Regions from separate parts of the Vibrio celticus genome, predicted to be linked through region 3. Evidence: predicted binding sites of a transcription regulator. Region 3 holds the regulator's gene; each other region holds the start of a gene.

Region 1 (3,285 bases), 500 kb from region 3:
GTCAGCCACTTGCTGATCTAGGTACGGTGCGTGTTGGAATGCGTTGATGTCGATAGAACCATCATCTAGAGCTGCGTTTGGTGTTACGTAATCTGTGAATGTTACTAGCTCAACATCTAGGCCGTATTTCTCTTTCGCTACTTTAGCTGCCACTTCAGCAACTTGCGCTTCTGCACCTGCCATTACGCCAACTTTTACTTTAGAAGTATCCACTTCTTTATCACCACAACCTGCTAGAACTAGCGCTGAAGCTGCTGCTGCGATAGTTAGTAAACCTTTAAGGCTAAATTTCATAATAATCTCCTTTTAATAAATCTATTTAATTGGGTTCAGACGACTCTAATCTTTATGCGTGAGTCTTTATCTGTGGTCAACGCGGCGAACTAATGAATCACCGATTGATTGAATAATTTGTACCAGCACAATCAACATCACTACCGTCACAGCCATGATAGTCACATCATAACGGTGGAATCCGTAACGAATCGCGACATCACCTAAGCCGCCGCCACCAACAGTTCCTGCCATTGCTGAGTAGCTCACCAGAGTCACTAGCGTAATCGTTACTGAGTTGATGATAGTCGGTAGTGCTTCTGGAAGCAGAACCTTATTGATGATTTGTGTTGGTGTTGCGCCCATTGATTGAGCCGCTTCCACTAGACCTGTTGGTACTTCAAGTAGCGCACTTTCAATTAGTCGAGCCACGAATGGGATAGCGCCAATCGTCAGTGGAACAATCGCTGCTGTTGTACCAATGAAGGTACCAATCAGCATCTTAGTCAGTGGGATAATAGCAACCATCAGTACTAAGAAAGGCACTGAACGGCCCACGTTCACAACCGCACCGAGAATTTTGTTTAGCTTGGTGTTCTCTAACAGACCACCTTTTTTCGTCGTATGTAGAATCACGCCTAATGGGATACCGACAGCGAAGCCAACAATGCCCGCTACAGCAACCATGTAAAGGGTTTCGCCTGTTGCGCCTAATAGAAGGTTACCGTTAAGGCTGACCCAGTCAGCAACCTCGTTGAAACTAAAGGACATAGCCAAGTACCTCTACTTTTACATTGTTGTCGCGTAGGAATTGAATAGCAGCATTATCATCGGCTTCATTACCGAACAGTTCAGCAACCATCATGCCGAACTTCACGCCGCCGGCGTAATCAAGGTCAGAGCTTAGGATGCTGACATCGATATTGAATTTACGTGCGATTTGCGTCATCAGCGGAGCATCAACCGTTGCACCAGTAAACTCAAGACGCACCAGCGGGTAGCTGCTGTTTACGCGAGTCTCTTGCAAGCGTGCTTGGTAATCTTCAGGAATCGTCAGATCCAACGTTGAGCGAATAAATTGATGTGCTAGCTCTGTCTTAGGGTGAGCAAAGATGTCACCGACTGTGCCTTTCTCTACCAATTCACCGCCGCCAATGATCGCGACTTCATGACAAATGCTTTTCACTACATCCATCTCGTGCGTAATAAGCAGGATAGTGATGTTCAGCTTGCGGTTGATTTCACGCAGCAGCTCAAGAATTGATTGAGTTGTTGCTGGATCCAATGCGCTGGTTGCTTCATCACATAGCAGTACTTTCGGGTCAGAGGCCAGTGCGCGAGCAATCGCCACACGCTGCTTTTGACCGCCACTTAGGTTTGCAGGGTAAGTATCACGCTTGTCTGCAAGGCCAACCAGTTCAAGTAACTCGCTGACTTTCGCTTCAATAATCGCTTTATCTTTACCAGCAAGTTCTAGAGGCAGTGCTACATTGTTAAATACAGTACGAGAAGACAGCAGGTTGAAGTGCTGGAATATCATGCCGATGTTACGGCGCGCTTCGCTAAGTTCTGATTTACTGAGTTTTGTTAGGTCGATACCGTCAACAATCACTTCACCAGAGGTCGGAGCTTCCAACATATTTACACAACGGATTAGGGTACTTTTGCCTGCACCAGAAGAGCCGATGACTCCAAAGATTTGACCTTGAGGAATGTGGAGGTTGATATCAATTAAGGCATTGATTTCTTTATTGCCTTGATAAAAAACCTTGTTGACTTGATTAACTTTAATCATAGAGAAACCCGTGCAGGTAGAACAGAATAATATGTCGATAGCTCGCTCGATTTACAGACGATGCTATGGTGTTCTATGATCTAAGTCAATAGATATTTTTACGTCTAGACGGCTAAACGTCGATTGTATGGTTAAGCTAGAAACAAATCGTTAACGAACGCAAAACTAAATAGATAGTGATGAAGCAAATAAAGCGTGTAATAATTAATGATTAATAGAGAGTTGATAGAGAACAAAATTTTGTCTAAACCTGCTGTTTTTTTAGATCGTGATGGTGTGATTAACGTTGATCACGGCTACGTACATGATGAGCATGACTTTGAATACATCGATGGTGTGTTTGAAGCGGCGAAAGCGTTTAAAGATATGGGTTATTTATTGGTGCTAGTGACCAACCAATCTGGTATTGCTCGCGGCATGTTTAGTGAAGACCGTTTTCTTTCTCTGACACAGTGGATGGATTGGAACTTTGTTGATAACGGCGTTGAGCTTGATGGCATCTATTACTGCCCGCACCACGCGGAACACGGTATTGGCGACTACAAGCAAGATTGTGAATGTCGTAAGCCAAAGCCAGGCATGTTCATTTCTGCTCGTGACTTTCTGAAGATTGATATGGCTAACTCGGTCATGATCGGCGATAAAGCGGAAGACATGATGGCTGCAGAAGCGGCAGGTGTTGGTACTAAAGTGTTGGTAAGAACCGGCAAACCAATCACTGAAAAAGGTGAAGCACTTGCAAGTGTTGTGCTTGACAGTATTAAAGATGTACCAGCATTCTTAAAAGGTTAAGGCACTAAGTCTCTTTCACTTAGATATAAGTGTTGTTCACTATATAAAGATGAGGAACGCAGTATGAAAGCATTGTTGATAGCATCTCTATGTACGGTAGCGTTATTCGGGTGTTCTAAATCCGCAGCGCCTGATGGTGCAGTATCGGACGATCAATTCGTGACTTATCAATGTGAGTCTGACGCTTCATTTAAGGTCGCTTACCTTGGTAATGAGAAAGCGGTATTACGTTTGCCAGAGAATGAATATCGCCTCACTCAAATAGCGGCAGGTTCAGGAACGAAGTATATCTTAGATGATGGTACCTCTGAGCTGATCAATAGCGTCACTTTACGCACTAAAGGTGACAACGCACGTCTAGAACTTGGTCGTGTCGTCTATAAAAATTGTCGAAAGTAAGTCATAGTTAACTTCTAAGATTTACA
Region 2 (3,285 bases), 1.6 Mb from region 3:
AGGCATCCACTGCCCACTCTAAATATTCGGCATGGTCACGCTTTTTCAGTGGCAAACCTTCGCGAATAGCAGGCTCATCAATTTGAATAATGTTAATACCTGCGTCTTGCAAATCCGACACCTCATCGCGCAGCGCAAACGCCAATTGATTGGAGATCTCTTTACGCGAGATATCTTCACGTGGGAATGTCCAACATAAGATAGTGACTGGGCCTGTCAGCATCCCTTTCATCTGCTTCGAGGTCAGAGATTGGGCATAGGTCGACCATTCCACCGTCATTGGTTTTTCTCGTTCAATATCCGCGACCACAATCGCCGGCTTCACGCAGCGTGAGCCATAGCTTTGTACCCAACCAAACTTAGTGGTTTGAAAGCCTGCTAGGTTTTCTGCGAAGTACTCCACCATGTCGTTACGTTCAGCTTCGCCATGAACAAGCACATCCAAATCCAGTGCTTCTTGACGTTTAACGGCATCCGCAATATGGCCTTTCAATGCAGTGTTATATTCCGCTTCACTCAGTTTGCCAGTGCGGTAAGCGCTACGTTGAACACGGATCTCGCCTGTCTGTGGGAACGAACCAATGGTTGTAGTTGGCAGTAACGGTAAACCCAACACCTCAGACTGGTGCGCGGCACGTTCTGCGTATCGAGCAGTGCGCTCTGCTAGCGCTTTAGTAATCGTGCTAAGACGAGCTTGAACTTGTGGCTTGTTCACATGAGTCGCGCTCTTGCGTGCAACGATAGGTTGGCTGTAAGTCTCACACGCTAAAATGGCATTTTGGTCGCCGTCTAACGCGGCACCCAATAAGCTCACCTCGGTCACTTTCTGTTTTGCAAAGGCAAACCAACTCTTCACTTCTTCGCTAAGCGTCTCTTCTAACTCAAGGTCGACCGGGCTATGCAGCAGTGAACATGAACTTGCGACCCATAGTTTATCGCCTAGCTTTTCTTTCACAGGTTGCAGTAACTCAATCTGAGAAGCTAAGTCTGCTCGCCAAACATTGCGTCCATTGATTGCACCCGCAGAAAGTACCCAATCTTCCGGTAACTTATTCACCACTTCATCGAGTTGCTGCGGTGCGGCAGCCAAATCGATGTGTAAGCCGTTGACGGGCAGTTCCACGATCTTGTCTAACGTATCAGTCACAGAATCAAAGTAAGTGGTAAGCAGCAGTTTCACATCGCCTTGAATCACTTGATAAGCCAACTTGAATGAATCAGACCACCGTTTTTCAAGTTCCAGAGAAAGGATAGGTTCGTCGATTTGCACCCACTCAACACCTAACTTGGAAAGTTTAGCCAGAATCGCTTGGTAAGCAGTAAGCAAACGCGGCAACAAGGTTAAACGGTCAAAGCCCTCTTCCACTTCTTTGCCTAGATATAAGTAAGACAGCGGGCCGAGAAGAACTGGCTTAACTTTGTGTCCTGCTTTAATCGCTTCATTTACTTCATCGAACAGCTGCGGCCAGCTCACTTCAAAGGTGTCGTCTTTACTGAACTCAGGAACAATGTAGTGGTAGTTAGTGTTGAACCACTTCGTCATATCTGATGCTGCTGCACCATCTTTAGCGCTTTCAGAGCTATGCTTAGCGCCACAACAAGTTGGCTGCCTTTGAGATTGTATTTGAGTTTGAGATTGACCGCGACCAACGCGGAACAAGGTATCTAAGTCTGGGAAGGCTTTTTCGTCTTCGCTACCACCTGCGTGTCGCTTAGGTATATGGCCTAAAAGTAACGTCGTTGTTAGAACATGGTCGTACCATGCGAAGTCACCCGCAGTTGCAAAGCTTAGATTCGCGTCGGCTTGTACATTCCAGTTACGATTTCTCAATTCGCTGCCGAGCTGCTTGAGCTCAGATTGACCAATCTCGCCGCGCCAGTACTTCTCTAGTGTGAATTTGAGTTCACGTTTTTCGCCGATACGTGGGTAGCCAAGAATATGCGTTGTTGTCGTCATGAGCCTGTTCCTTATTCGATAATTTTAATTTCCGGTCAGACTGCCTGTCATGGTTTTTACTTTTACAAAAAGGCGTCTGGATGGCTAAACTAGCCACCTAATCTGAACGATGAACAACGTCCAAATATTCATCTTGTTTATTAAAAATATTCATCTTGAACAGACCGAAGATGAACAAACCAAATCCATCTGGACATCTAGACGTTTACAAATGATAAAAAACCCCGTAGGGTGATTATTAAGAAATATTGAATTGGCTTAGGGAATATGAGGAATACTCATGATAGAGCTTAAACACCTTCGAACATTGACTACCTTAAGAGACAGCGGCTCACTAACCGCGACTGCAACCTCTCTTCACCTGACTCAGTCGGCACTGTCTCACCAGTTGAAAGACCTAGAGGCACGTATTGATGGTCAGCTTTTCCTGCGTAAAACTAGGCCAGTGAAATTCACCTCTGAGGGTGAGATCTTGCTTAAGCTCGCAGATGAGATACAGCCAAGAATCGCTAAAGCAGAGAATGAGTTGGCGAGCCTGAAAGAGGATGTGAATGGTCGATTGCACATGGCGATTGAGTGTCACTCATGCTTCCAATGGCTAATGCCCGCTTTGAAGGAATATCAAGTTGCATGGCCAAGCGTGACCCTAGATTTCTCGTCAGGTTTTGGTTTTGAACCGCTACCGGCATTAATGGCTGGTGAATTGGACTTGGTGATCACCTCAGATATACAGCCTCGTTCTGAAGTTCACTACGAACCGCTGTTCGATTTTGAGATGCGCCTTATCACCGCGATCAACTCGCCTTTGGCCGATAAAGCGAGCATTGATCCGCAAGATCTTAGCGATCTCACCATGCTCTCATATCCAGTTCAAAAACAGCGTTTAGACGTCGTGAAACACTTTTTGCAACCAGCAGGTGTGGAACCAAAGAAATGGAAACAAGCAGACAACACCTTGATGTTGGTGCAAATGGTATCAGCGGGTTTAGGGGTCGCGGCATTACCAAACTGGGCGATCAGTGAGTTCTCAAGACAAGGTTTGATAGCCAGTAAGCCGCTAGGTAAAGGGCTTTCAAGAAGACTGTTTGCAGCGGTAAGAAACTCAGAAAAAGACAAACGTTACCTGCAGGCTTTCTTTAGCACAGCAAGACAGCAAAGTAAGAGTCACTTAGATGGCATTGAGGTTGTTTAAGAGATTCATTATTGGGCTAGCTTAAGCCTGTGTTAAATCGGATAGGCAAACGCCAGAAACTAAAAAGTCACAGATAATCTGTGACTTTTTAGTTTCAGTACCGATGATTTTCGATATCTGTTGATTCGCGAAAATA
Region 3 (3,285 bases):
AAATTTATGTAGCTGGCGAAAGGTTGCCATTATTAACCCTCCTCTTCAGCGATAAAGCGCTGTGTCTTTTCAAACGCTTGCTTGAGGTCATCGATTAGGTCTTCTGCATCTTCAAGGCCAACAGATAGACGCAGTAGTTGCTGAGAAACACCCGCTTCTGCTAATGCTTCTTCGCCCATCGCGCGGTGAGTCATAGACGCAGGGTGACAAATCAGGCTTTCAACGCCGCCCAATGATTCTGCCAAAGAAAACAGCTCTAACTTATCAACAAAGTATTTAAGCGCCTCGAATGAGCCCGCAAACTCAAAGCTGAGCATTGAGCCAAAGCCCGATTGCTGTTTCTTCGCGATATCATGCCCCGGATGTTCGGGAAGGCTTGGGTGGTAAATAGTGCCGACAAGATCTTGTTTCTGTAGAGACGCTAGAATCTCACGTGAGCTTTCTTCGTGAACTCGCATACGCGCACCTAGCGTACGAATACCACGTAAAGTCATGTAGCTATCAAATGGTGTGCCGGTCGCACCAATACAGTTACCCCACCACGCTAGCTCTTCAGCATGCTCTTCTGTCTTAGTGACCACAACGCCACCAATCACATCTGAGTGTCCGTTGATGTACTTGGTTGTAGAGTGGATAACAAAATCAGCACCCAGCTCTAAAGGCTTTTGGAACACAGGTGTCAAAAACGTGTTGTCGACAGCAACCAGAGCACCAACCTCTTTCGCTTTGCGGCAAGTTTCTGCAATATCAACCACACGAACCAGTGGATTCGATGGGGTTTCAATTAAGATCAACTTTGGCTTAAGCGCGATCGCCGCATCCAGAGCAGCTTGATCCGATTGATCAACGAACAGAACTTTGAAGTCACCTTTTAGCGAGCGAGTGTTAAACAGGCGGTAAGTACCACCGTAGCAGTCGTGCGGTGCAATAATAAGATCATCGCCGCCTAAGAAAGCCGAAACCCATAAGTTAAGCGCCGAAGTACCACAGTTAGTCACAACCGCGCCTTTGCCTGATTCAAGCTCAAACAGTGCCGTCTCTAATAAACCGCGGTTTGGGTTACCAGAACGGGTGTAATCGTACTTTGGCACTTCACCAAAAGCGGGAAACCCATAGTTAGTCGAAAGATAAATGGGTGGGACAACGGCATGGTGTTGCGTGTCTGACTCGATACCAGTACGTACTGCGATTGTTGCTGGCTTCCGGCTGCTCATAGGTGCTTCCTTACAAGTTTTGCGTCTGAGAATCACAGCTGCTTGTCGGCATTTTTCGGCTGTGTTAGATATATGTTATTCACTTTACTTTCATAAACGTGAGACGTCAACACTTCTAGACGTCTATATGTCTTTGCTTATGGCAGTAAATCCCGCTAAAATCACCACTATTAATTTATTCTAACAACTAAAGTGATGAAGGTACGCAATGGCCGACTGGAATGGTGAATACATAAGCCCATATGCTGAGCATGGAAAGAAAAGCGAACAAGTAAAGAAAATTACAGTTTCTATCCCTCTAAAAGTGTTAAAGGTTCTTACTGACGAGCGTACTCGCCGCCAGATTAATAACCTACGCCATGCAACAAACAGTGAGCTACTGTGCGAAGCCTTTCTACATGCGTACACAGGCCAACCACTACCAACGGATGAAGACCTTCGTAAAGACCGCCCAGACGATATTCCTGCTGAAGTGAAAAAGCTGATGACAGAGATGGGTATCGAGTTCGAAGCGTTTGACGAAGAATAAAAACAACTCAGTCACTGCCTTCATTATTGATTCGCTCTAGCTGAACCTTATTTATCACATCGCGCATAGCTTTTTATGATTGCGCTGTGAATGATAGACATAAAAAAACCGACTCCAGATGAGTTAATGCCGATCAGTTAAAGCCAAAGTGATCGGTTGAACGATCCTTCAGAGCTGTCAAAATCCAAGTGTATTTAATGCACTTGGATTTTTTTATGGATGTTTCTCAAGCTCTAAACATAATTAATGATTGGAAACCTAGCAACGTTGAAACTTTGTCTGACTTGCTTCCAATTGACCTCATCGACGAAGCTTATTCTCTTACTGATACCGTCACGATGAGAAAGAGGAAATTAACTTTAGAATCCATGGTGTGGCTGCTTGTTGGAATGGCTATCTATAACAGTAAATCCATGAAAGATTTAGTGAACCAACTTGATATTGTCGACCGTACAGGTAAAGCTTTTGTCGCACCAAGTGCGTTAACTCAACGTCGAAAGACGTTGGGTGAAGACGCAATTAAAGCGGTCTTTGAGCGAATGACTACGTCATGGTTAAAAAGTGCAAAGTTACCCCAGTGGAATGGATTAACGCTTCTTGGCGTCGATGGAGTTGTTTGGCGAACGCCCGATAACCCGCAAAATGAAAAGGCATTTTCTCGACAAAAAGGGACGCAATATCCGCAAGTGAGAATGGTCTGCCAAATGGAACTAAGCAGTCACATTATTACGGCCAGTGCCTTTGATAATTACAATACAAACGAAATGATATTAGCTGAAAAACTGATAGAAACAACACCAAACCATAGCGTGACAATGTTCGATAAGGGATTCTATTCTTTAGGCTTATTACATAAATGGCAAGACTCTGGCTCAGAGCGTCATTGGCTTATCCCCCTCAAGAAAAATACACAATATGACATTGTTCAATCTTTAGGGCGAAATGACAAACTGGTTCAATTACACAGTAACCCAAGGGCTAGAAAGCTATGGCCTGATTTACCAAAGTCGATAACCGCTCGACTTGTCACTCGTAAAATTAAAGGAAAAGACTACCAAGTATTAACCTCCATGACGGACTCCCTGCGTTACCCATCAAAAGATATTGCAGGCCTTTATGAACATCGTTGGGAAATTGAGCTAGGCTACCGAGAGCAGAAACAATACATGCTTGGAAATCGTCTCACGCTGCGAAGTCGTTTACCAGAACTGGTAAAGCAGGAGTTATGGGGCATCTTGCTTACTTACAATTTAATCCGATACCAGATGGTCGAGCTCTGCTTCAATCTAAAGGGAAATTACCTTCCTTATCAACTCAGTTTTAACGGCACATTAGCTCATGTATCTGCGTTACTTGTAGGCTTACCTTACTCAACACCAGGCGCAATACCTCGTCAGCTAAAGGGGTTCCACAACATGGCTGAAAGCTTAATACTTGAAGGGCGAAGGGAAAGGACATTCCCTAGAACAGTTAAACCCAGACCACAACGGTATGCTAAGAACAAAAATGCCGTTCACTCTTAAGTGAACGGCATTACTCCAG

The links. The regulator MetJ, encoded in region 3, represses methionine synthesis genes. The targets are predictions, from matches to a motif close to TTAGACNTNTANANGTCTAA.
Region 1: the regulator MetJ is predicted to act here: its motif matches at 2,165-2,184, upstream of metN (methionine ABC transporter ATP-binding protein MetN).
Region 2: the regulator MetJ is predicted to act here: its motif matches at 2,147-2,166, upstream of metE (5-methyltetrahydropteroyltriglutamate--homocysteine S-methyltransferase).

The regions. Positions count from the first base shown of each region.
Region 1 is NZ_AP025463.1:753,345-756,629, forward strand. It holds gene OCV19_RS03580 (MetQ/NlpA family lipoprotein) at 1-294, opposite strand, end outside; gene OCV19_RS03585 (methionine ABC transporter permease) at 361-1,044, opposite strand; gene metN (methionine ABC transporter ATP-binding protein MetN) at 1,034-2,068, opposite strand; gene gmhB (D-glycero-beta-D-manno-heptose 1,7-bisphosphate 7-phosphatase) at 2,276-2,860, shown strand; gene OCV19_RS03600 (MliC family protein) at 2,924-3,259, shown strand.
Region 2 is NZ_AP025463.1:2,240,520-2,243,804, forward strand. It holds gene metE (5-methyltetrahydropteroyltriglutamate--homocysteine S-methyltransferase) at 1-1,957, opposite strand, end outside; gene OCV19_RS10105 (LysR substrate-binding domain-containing protein) at 2,238-3,149, shown strand.
Region 3 is NZ_AP025463.1:253,239-256,523, reverse strand. It holds gene OCV19_RS01170 (bifunctional aspartate kinase/homoserine dehydrogenase II) at 1-30, opposite strand, end outside; gene OCV19_RS01165 (O-succinylhomoserine (thiol)-lyase) at 33-1,214, opposite strand; gene metJ (met regulon transcriptional regulator MetJ) at 1,423-1,743, shown strand; gene OCV19_RS01155 (IS4 family transposase) at 1,959-3,266, shown strand.